One region of the Streptosporangium lutulentum genome, then DNA from elsewhere that is predicted to be linked to it. Evidence: riboswitches for the same ligand, from Rfam matches in the RefSeq annotation. Region 1 holds a riboswitch; the other holds the start of a gene.
What was found. A riboswitch is a leader RNA that binds a small molecule or an ion and turns the genes downstream of it on or off. The one in region 1 is predicted to bind guanidine.

Region 1 (4,205 bases):
TCCCTGCGGCCCTCGTGCTCGGCGATCAGCACGTCGTCCTGGTAGGTGGCGGTGAGCAGGACCAGTGCCCGCATGCCCTCGACGTACGACTTCTGGAGCATCAGCTCACGACGGACGTCCGGGTGGTGGGTGATGGTCACCCGGGGGGCCGACTTGTCGGTCATCTGGGTGAGGTCGGCGCCCTGCACCCGCTCCTTGGCATAGGAGAGCGCGTTCAGATAGCCGGTGGAGAGCGTGGCGATCGCCTTGGTGCCCACCATCATCCGGGCGTGCTCGATGATCATGAACATCTGCTTGATGCCCTCGTGGACGTCGCCGATCAGCGTGCCCACGGCGGGGTGCTTGTCGCCGAAGGTGAGCTCGCAGGTCGTGGAGACCTTCAGGCCCATCTTCTTCTCGACGTTGGTGACGTAGACGCCGTTGCGGTCGCCGAGCTCGCCGGTCTCCAGGTCCACGTGGTACTTCGAGACCAGGAACATCGACAGGCCCTTGGTGCCGACGCCGTGCCCCTCGGGGCGGGCCAGCACCAGGTGGAAGATGTTGTCGCTCAGGTCGTGCTCGGCGCTGGTGATGAAGCGCTTGACGCCCTCGATGTGCCAGGTGCCGTCGTCCTGCCGTACGGCCTTCGCGCGACCCGCGCCCACGTCCGAGCCGGCGTCCGGCTCGGTGAGCACCATGGTGGCGCCCCACTGCTTCTCGATGGCCAGCTCGGCGTAACGCCTCTGGTCCTCGGTGCCGATCGTGTGCATCACGTGGGCGAAGGCCGGTCCGCTGGAGTACATCCAGATGGCCGGGTTCGAGCCGAGGATCATCTCCGCGAGAGCCCAGTTCACGCTGCTGGGCAGGCCGGGGCCGCCCATCTCGACGGGGAGGCCGATGTTGGTCCAGCCGGCGTCGCGGTAGGCGGCGAAGGACTTCTTGAAGCCCTCCGGCATCGTCACCGAGCTCGTGGCGGGGTCGAACACCGGCGGCTTGCGGTCGCCCTCCTCGAAGGAGTCGGCGAGCACGCCCGTGGACAGGCGGTCGACCTCTTCGAGGAGGCTCCGCACCACGTCCTCGTCCAGGTCGGGATAGCGGCCGGTGCCCAGGATCTCCCGGCGTCCAAGCAACTCGAAGAGATTGAACTCCAGGTCACGGACGTTGCTCTTGTAGTGGCCCATGGGGTCTGCTCCTTGAAACCGGGGGAACCGGGACTCTTTCCGTACTCACCAGTAACCTTACCCGCAATGCTACCCGCCAGTAACCCGTAGAAAACTGTTCAAGTGGGATGTTCGCCACACAATCCGAGGGGGCCCGACTGCCTGGACAGGAGTCACGGAGTGGCTACTCGGGGTGGCCGTGACCTGCGGTGAAGAGGGAAGGTCGTACCGGCGATCCCGGGTTCTCCGACGGCCTGTTCGCGGCCTCCGCCGGGGGGCGTCGCACTAGGCTCGCCACATGGACGAACAGTGGCGGGCCGACCTCGCGGGATGGGGGATTCCCGAGGAGATCGCGGCGACGGCTCCGGCCGACCCGTGGGGCCATTCGCCGGCGCGCTTCGCCGAACGGACCGATCGCGCCCTCGCCGACCCCGAGGGTCCGACCCTGGCGCGGGTCGCCGAGGCGCTTCCGCCGGGCGGAAGCGTGCTGGACGTGGGCGCGGGCACCGGGGCGGCCTCGCTGCCGCTGGCCACGAGCATGGGAGAGCTGATCGCGGTGGACCCCTCCGCCGCGATGCTGGCCGAGCTGACGTCCCGGGCCGACGAACTGGGCGTCCCCACCCGGATCATCACCGGCCGCTGGCCCGACGTCGCGGCCGAGACTCCGGCGGCGGACGTCGCGGTCTCCGCGCATGTCGTCTACAACGTGCCCGACCTATCCGATTTCCTCGCCGAACTGTCCGCCCACGCCCGCCGCCGGGTCGTCCTGGAGCTCACCGAGCGGCATCCGATGAGCTGGCTCACCCCCCTCTGGCAGCACTTTCACGGCATCACCCGCCCCACGCGTCCCACGGTCCACGATGTGATCGCCGCGGCGGAGGCGCTCGGACATGAGGTCCGCCACGAGCGACGCCTGGCGCCGCTGACCCGCTTCGCCCATCTGGAGGAGCTGGCCGAGAGCGCCTGCCGGAGGCTCTGCCTCGGCCAGGACCGGGCCGAGGAGGTGATCGCGGCGGTGATCGAGCTGGATCTGTGGCCGCTGCCCCGCGACCAGTGGTTCACGCTCTGGTGGGAATCAATGTGAGACGCGCTTCGTTCTGACAACAGAGCACCCATCAGGGATGGCTCCCGGACGAGACGCGCCGTACCCGGTCTGAAAAGACGACGCTCCTTATAGGTCCCTAGAAGGAGTCGTCATGGCCTGGGTCATCATCGTCATCGCCGGTCTGTTCGAGGTCGCGATGGCGTACTCGCTCAAGATGAGCAACGGGTTCTCCGTGCTGCTGCCGAGCGCCGGATTCCTGGTCTTCGCCTTCCTGAGCTTCGCCCTGCTCGCGATGGGCCTCGGAAGCCTGGAGATCGGTACGGCCTACGCCGTCTGGACCGGCATCGGCGCCGTCGGCACCGCCACGCTCGGAATGCTCGTCCTGGGCGACGACGTGTCGTTCCTCAAGATCGCCTCGATCCTGCTCATCGTCGCGGGCATCGTCGGGCTCAACCTCGCCGGCGGCGGGCACTGACGCGAAGCGCCGGGGTAGAGGGTTCGGACGGCCGGTGGGGCGCGGGGCCCCTACCGGAAGGATGCTCTGGGAAGCGTGCTGCGGGCGGTGAGCATCGGCGCGTCCGCGTGTGCCCCGGCGCCGTTCAGCGGCCGGGAGGCAGGGAGGACCGGCCTCGTCCCCTGAAGGCCAGAGCCGTGACCGCCGTGATCAGGTAGACCACGACCCCGCCCTGGAGCGCGTCCAGCGCCGCGCCGAACACGCCCTCGCCGTCGAGGATGAGCTGTACCGGATACATGAGTGCCGCGGCGCCGAGCGCGGGGTAGAGGGAGAACCTCCAGGGGCGGCGCCCGGCCCAGAGCCGGGCCTGCCGGGTCACCCGGTCCCCGGCGTCGGGCTTGCTGACCGAACCGATGGCTGCGATGAGCGCGAACAGGCCGATGCCGACCGTCATCGCCCAGGTCAGATCGGCGCTTCCCGTGAGCGCGCCCAAGCCGAAACTGGTGACCGCGACCGCGCCGCCGGTCACCGCGGCCGCCTTCCAGGGAGCTCCGCGCAGGGCCGCTCCGGCGAGGGACATCTCGTCATGTCGAGTCAGTTCGTCTTTCATGCCACCAGGTTGCCCTCTCCGGCCCCCCGCGCACATCGGGGAGCAACCCTGGTTGTTCCCAGGGTTGCCGCATCGGGGACCGGCACGGAACCGGCGACCCGCGGTCGTGACGACCTCGCCGAATCGGCAAGCGGTTCGGAGCCCCGGTCGCCGCGCTCGCGTCTCGGGATCCTCTTCGGTCGTGGCCGGTCCGCCGGGTCAAGGGCCCGTTTCCCGCTGGATAGGTTGGTCGGCATGTCAGTGGATTTCCGTATCGCCCGTGCCGAAGACGTCCCGCTCATCGTGGCCATGCTCGCCGACGACGCCATCGCCGCCGCCCGCCAGGGGGCCTTCGGCGACGAGCACCGGGCCGCCTTCGAGATCATCGACGCCGACCCCAACAACGAGCTGATCGTCGCGGAGCTGGACGGCGAGGTCGTGGGCACCATGCAGCTCACCTACATCCCCGGTATCTCCCGCCGCGGCGCGCTCCGGATGCAGATCGAGGCGGCTTCACCGCGTCCCACGAGGGATACAAGCTCGCGCTGAGCTGATCGTCACGCCCGGCTGCCGCGGGCGGGAGAACACGCCGGTCGGCTCCTGACCGGTGGATCAGGAGCCGGAGGCGCTCAGCACCGTCAGGTCCCTCATCAAGAAGGACAAGGACTGATCTCGACCAGGTTGTCGTGGTAGACGGCGCCCCGGCCCATGTCGGCGTCGCGTTCGTCCACGACCGCGTTCGCCGTCGAGCCTCCCGGGCTCAGCTTGCGCCAGTGTCCCTTGGTGGAGGCCACCACGCCGGGCTGCACCTTCTCGCTGACCTCCACCACGGCCTCGAACCCGCCGTTGTCGTTGAACACCCGGGCCCGCTGCCCGTCGCTCAGATCCCGTCGCGAGGCGTCCTCGGGATTGATCAGGACCCGGGGCCCCTTCGAGCGCCGCAGCAGCTCGGGGTTGTTGCCGAAGGTGGTGTTGAGG
Region 2 (4,205 bases), 6.3 Mb from region 1:
CCGTCCCCGCCCCCGCCGTGATCAGCGGGCCCGGCGAGCTGTCCTGGCGGTCGGGCCGCATCGGGGTCACCGTGACCGGTGAGGACGCGAAGGCCGAACCGGGGGAGACGGCGTGGTTGCGATGGGAGGTCACGCTGCCCCCGGGCGGGCGAACCGTGCTGCGCTGGAATGCCGTGATCGACGACCCCGAAGCCGTCGTGGTCGCACCCGCCCGCGCCGTCGAGTGGAGCCGTCCCCAGGTCGTCGCCGATCACCGTCTGACGCGGTTGCTGGAACAGTCGCTCGACGACCTGCGGTCTCTGCGGCTCGCCGAGGCGAGCGCCCCCGGCGACACCTTCCTCGGCGCGGGCGTGCCCTGGTTCCTGACCCTCTTCGGGCGCGACAGCATCTGGGCCGCCCGCATGCTCCTCCCCCTCGGCACCGAACTGGCCGCGGGCACCCTGCGGGTTCTCGCGCGCCGCCAGGGAACCCGGGTCGACCCCGACTCGGGCGAGGCGCCCGGCAAGATCATGCACGAGCTGCGGCGGCACGAGTTCGCCCTGCCCGGCAACGACCTGCGCCTGCCGGCCGCCTACTACGGCACCATCGACGCCACCCCCCTGTGGATCAGCCTGCTCCACGACGCGTGGCGCTGGGGCCTGCCCGAGCACCAGGTGGCGGCGCTGATGCCGTATCTGGAGGCCGCCCTGGGCTGGCTCGGCGAGCACACGGACGCGGGCGGCGGCGGATTCGTCAAGTATCTCGGCACCCGCGCCCACGGACTGGCCAACCAGGGGTGGAAGGACTCGGGAGACGCCGTGCGGTTCCGCGACGGGCACCAGGCCGAGCCTCCCATCGCCCTGGTCGAGGTGCAGGGCTACGCCTACCAGGCGGCCCGGCACGGGGCGGCGCTGCTGGAGGCGTTCGGGCGCCCCGGCGCGGCGCGCTGGCGCGACCGCGCGGACACCCTGGCCGAGCGGTTCCGCGCCCGCTTCTGGGTGGACGGCCCGCACGGGAGGTTCCCGGCGCTCGCCCTCGACGGGAACGGTCGCCCCGTGGACGCCCTGACCAGCAACATCGGCCACCTGCTGGGCACCGGCCTGCTCTCGGACGAGGAGTCGGCCGCGGTCGCCGAGCTGCTGGTCTCGCCCGAGATGGCCGACGGCTTCGGGCTTCGTACGATGTCGTCGCGGGAGGGCGGGTTCAACCCGATGTCCTACCACTGCGGCTCCATCTGGGCGCACGACACGGCGATCGTGATCGCGGGCCTGGCGCGCGCCGGGTTCGGCGCCCAGGCGGGAACCCTCGCCGAGGGGCTGCTCGCGGCGGGGGAGACGTTCGACTACCGGTTGCCGGAACTGTTCGCCGGCGACGCCCGGGGGTCGGTCGGCCGGCCCATGCCGTACCCGGCCGCCTGCCGTCCGCAGGCGTGGTCCGCCGCCGCCGCGATCACGATCATGCACGCCGCCGTGGGTCTCTACCCCGACGTGCCCGCCGGTCGCGTGCTGCTGCGGCCTCTCGCCGGAGCGCCGCTCGGCGAGGTGTCCGTGCGGGGACTGCGGGTGGCGGCGAAAGAGGTGGACGTCGCGGTCGACCGGGACGGCGCGGTCAGCGTGAGCGGCCTCCCCGCCGGGATCTGCACCGAGCTCGTGGGAAACGGCTGATCTCCCGCGGACGCCACGTGGCGGTCGTGAGCCCCTGATCCGTCGGAGCCGGTCGATTCCTCCTGATGGTATTTTGCGCTCGAAGGCTCACCCGTGCCTTTCCGGACGAGACGTGCGCCGTACCCGGCCTGCCAGGACGACGCACCAGGAGGCCTCATGGATTCGAGCGCATCGTTGACCGGCTTCACCTCCGAGGGTCCCCGGCCCCGCGCGCTGGACGTCAGGTGGATCCACGGCTCGGAGTCGGCGAAGCACAACACCGACCCCGACATCCAGGTGCACGCCTACGACTCCCGCACATTCATCCTGCGGCAGAACATGGCGGTCAACTACGAGGCGCCGTTCATGTTCCTGCTGTTCGGCGACGCCCGGGCCGTACTCATCGACACCGGTGCCACCGAGTCCGCCGAGTTCTTCCCCCTGCGCCGGGTCGTCGACGAACTGGTCGAGCGCCGGCTCGGCGACCATCCCCGGGACGGCTACGAACTGCTCGTCCTCCACACGCATCCCCACGGCGACCACGTCGCGGGCGACGGTCAGTTCGCCGGCCGCCCCGGCACCGTCGTCGTGGACGCGAAGCTGGAGAGCGCCTGGGCGTATTTCGGGTTCGGCGACGATCCCGGCCGGGTGGCCCGGGTCGACCTCGGCGGCCGGGTGCTGGAGTGCTTCGCCGGCCCCGGGCACCATGAGGCGGCCGTCACGTTCTACGACCCCCACACCGGATTCCTGCTCACCGGGGACACGGTCTATCCGGGCCGGCTGTACGTCCAGGACTGGGCCGCCTTCGGCCGCACCGTCGATCGCCTGATCGAGTTCGCCGGTACCCGGCCGGTCACCCACGTCCTCGGCTGCCATATCGAGATGACCGGCCGGCCGGGGGAGGACTACCCCGTCTTCACCACCTACCAGCCCGACGAGCCGCCTCTGCAGATGACGGTGGGCCAGTTGCTGGACGTTCGCAAGGCGATCGACGAGGTCGGAGACCGGCCCGGCCGGCACGTCTTCCCCGACTTCGTCATCTGCCGCAGGGACGGGTAAGCGGAACGCGCGCAGGATCATCCGGGTCAAAACCCGAAAAAGGGCGATGAGAAGACGCGGCGGCCGCCGGTCCGAAGACCGGCGGCCGCCTGTTCGTTCTCAGTGCGAACTACCGCACCTTGCGAACCTCGACCTTTTCCTGCTTGTAGTTGTTGCTGTTGCCGTTCGGCTTGTAGTTGTTCTCCACGTTGCTGGCGATGTCGATCGAGAACCAGCGAACCTGGGTGCTCTTGTTGACCGTGAGCTGCTGCGATCCCTCACGCATCCCCGAGGAGACGAGCTTGGGGGAGCTCAGCGTCGGCCGGCTGCCGTCCAGCGTGTAGTAGATGTTCGCCGGCTCGTTGACCGAGAAGGTGAACGTGGCCGAGGTGTCGGTCCGGCCGGTCACCTCCAGCTTCGACTTGGGAGCCTTGTCGTCGGCGGAGAAGGCCAGGGCGGTCTCGAGGATGCCGATCTGGCCGGAGGCGAACTCCATCGCCTCCTCGTGACCCTCGGCGAAGTCCGGCTGGAAGCCGACGGCCTGGAACTGCTTGGTCTCCGGGTTGTAGAGGTCGGCGCCGACCTCGAAGTCCCAGCCCATGATGCCGCGGTTGAACCAGTGCTCGTCGGCGCTGTTACCGGCCGCCGAGTACAGAACGTCCGGGACCGGACCGGTGCGCCCGGGCCAGATCGCCGTACCGCGGTAGGACTGCACCGCGGAGAGGATGTGGCTGGAGGCGTCCCAGAAGAAGTTCTCCGTGCCGTAGTCGACCCGCGGCAGCAGCTCGCGCCCGGCGGCCTTGTAGGCACCCGGAGGCCACATGAAGTAGCCGCCGTAGGAGTGCGTGTTCATCGCGAACTTGATGTTCGGGTACTTCTCGGTGAGCCAGACCTCGTTCTTCGCCTCCGGCTCGGACAGCTCGGCCGGGCCGGCGAACGTGCCGCTGGTGCAGCTCGTCGTCGAGGCGCCGTCGTATCCGTCGAAGGCGGAGCCGACGGTGAAGTTGCGGTTCAGGTCCACGCCCCAGGAGTTACGCGATCCCGGGTCCCCGGAGGTGGCGGGGCAGTGGTTGGTCATGTTCTTGCGCTGCATGTTGTAGTCGTAGAAGCTGTAGTGCCCGCCGTCGGGGTTGACCACCGGCATGATGAAGATGTCGAGGTTGTCGACCAGCTTCCGGGTCTGCGCGTCGCGAGAGTAGTTGCGCAGAAGCCGCTCGGCGGTCTCCGTGCAGACCAGCGGGGTGACCCACTCGCGGGCGTGCTCCTGGCAGTAGAGGTACACACCGACCTTGGAGCCGTCGCGCTTCTTGCCGATGCGCAGCACCTTCTGCTGGAACGGCGCGCGCGAGACGGTCGCCGGTGCCTTCAGGTTGTCGCTCAGCTTCGTCGCCGTCGCCGCGGCGACCACGCCCCCACCCGCGTTGCCGCGGTAGGTGGAGGCGGTCAGCAGCGCCGACGCCGCGGCGTCCGCGCCGAGCGCGTCCACCACCTGACGGGAGGTGCTGCTGATCGCGGCGGACTCGTTCGTGGCCAGGCTGACCACGA

Region 2: another riboswitch for guanidine. It lies ahead of J2853_RS08640 (MBL fold metallo-hydrolase); the one in region 1 lies ahead of J2853_RS37530 (DMT family transporter).

Annotation. Positions count from the first base shown of each region.
Region 1 is NZ_JAUSQU010000001.1:8,308,257-8,312,461, forward strand. It holds gene J2853_RS37520 (acyl-CoA dehydrogenase) at 1-1,160, opposite strand, end outside; gene J2853_RS37525 (class I SAM-dependent methyltransferase) at 1,438-2,223, shown strand; guanidine-III (ykkC-III) riboswitch at 2,247-2,310, shown strand; gene J2853_RS37530 (DMT family transporter) at 2,336-2,659, shown strand; gene J2853_RS37535 (hypothetical protein) at 2,784-3,248, opposite strand; gene J2853_RS37540 (GNAT family N-acetyltransferase) at 3,483-3,776, shown strand; gene J2853_RS37545 (molybdopterin-containing oxidoreductase family protein) at 3,878-4,205, opposite strand, start outside.
Region 2 is NZ_JAUSQU010000001.1:2,053,021-2,057,225, forward strand. It holds gene J2853_RS08635 (amylo-alpha-1,6-glucosidase) at 1-1,643, shown strand, start outside; guanidine-III (ykkC-III) riboswitch at 1,723-1,789, shown strand; gene J2853_RS08640 (MBL fold metallo-hydrolase) at 1,800-2,681, shown strand; gene J2853_RS08645 (M14 family zinc carboxypeptidase) at 2,791-4,205, opposite strand, start outside.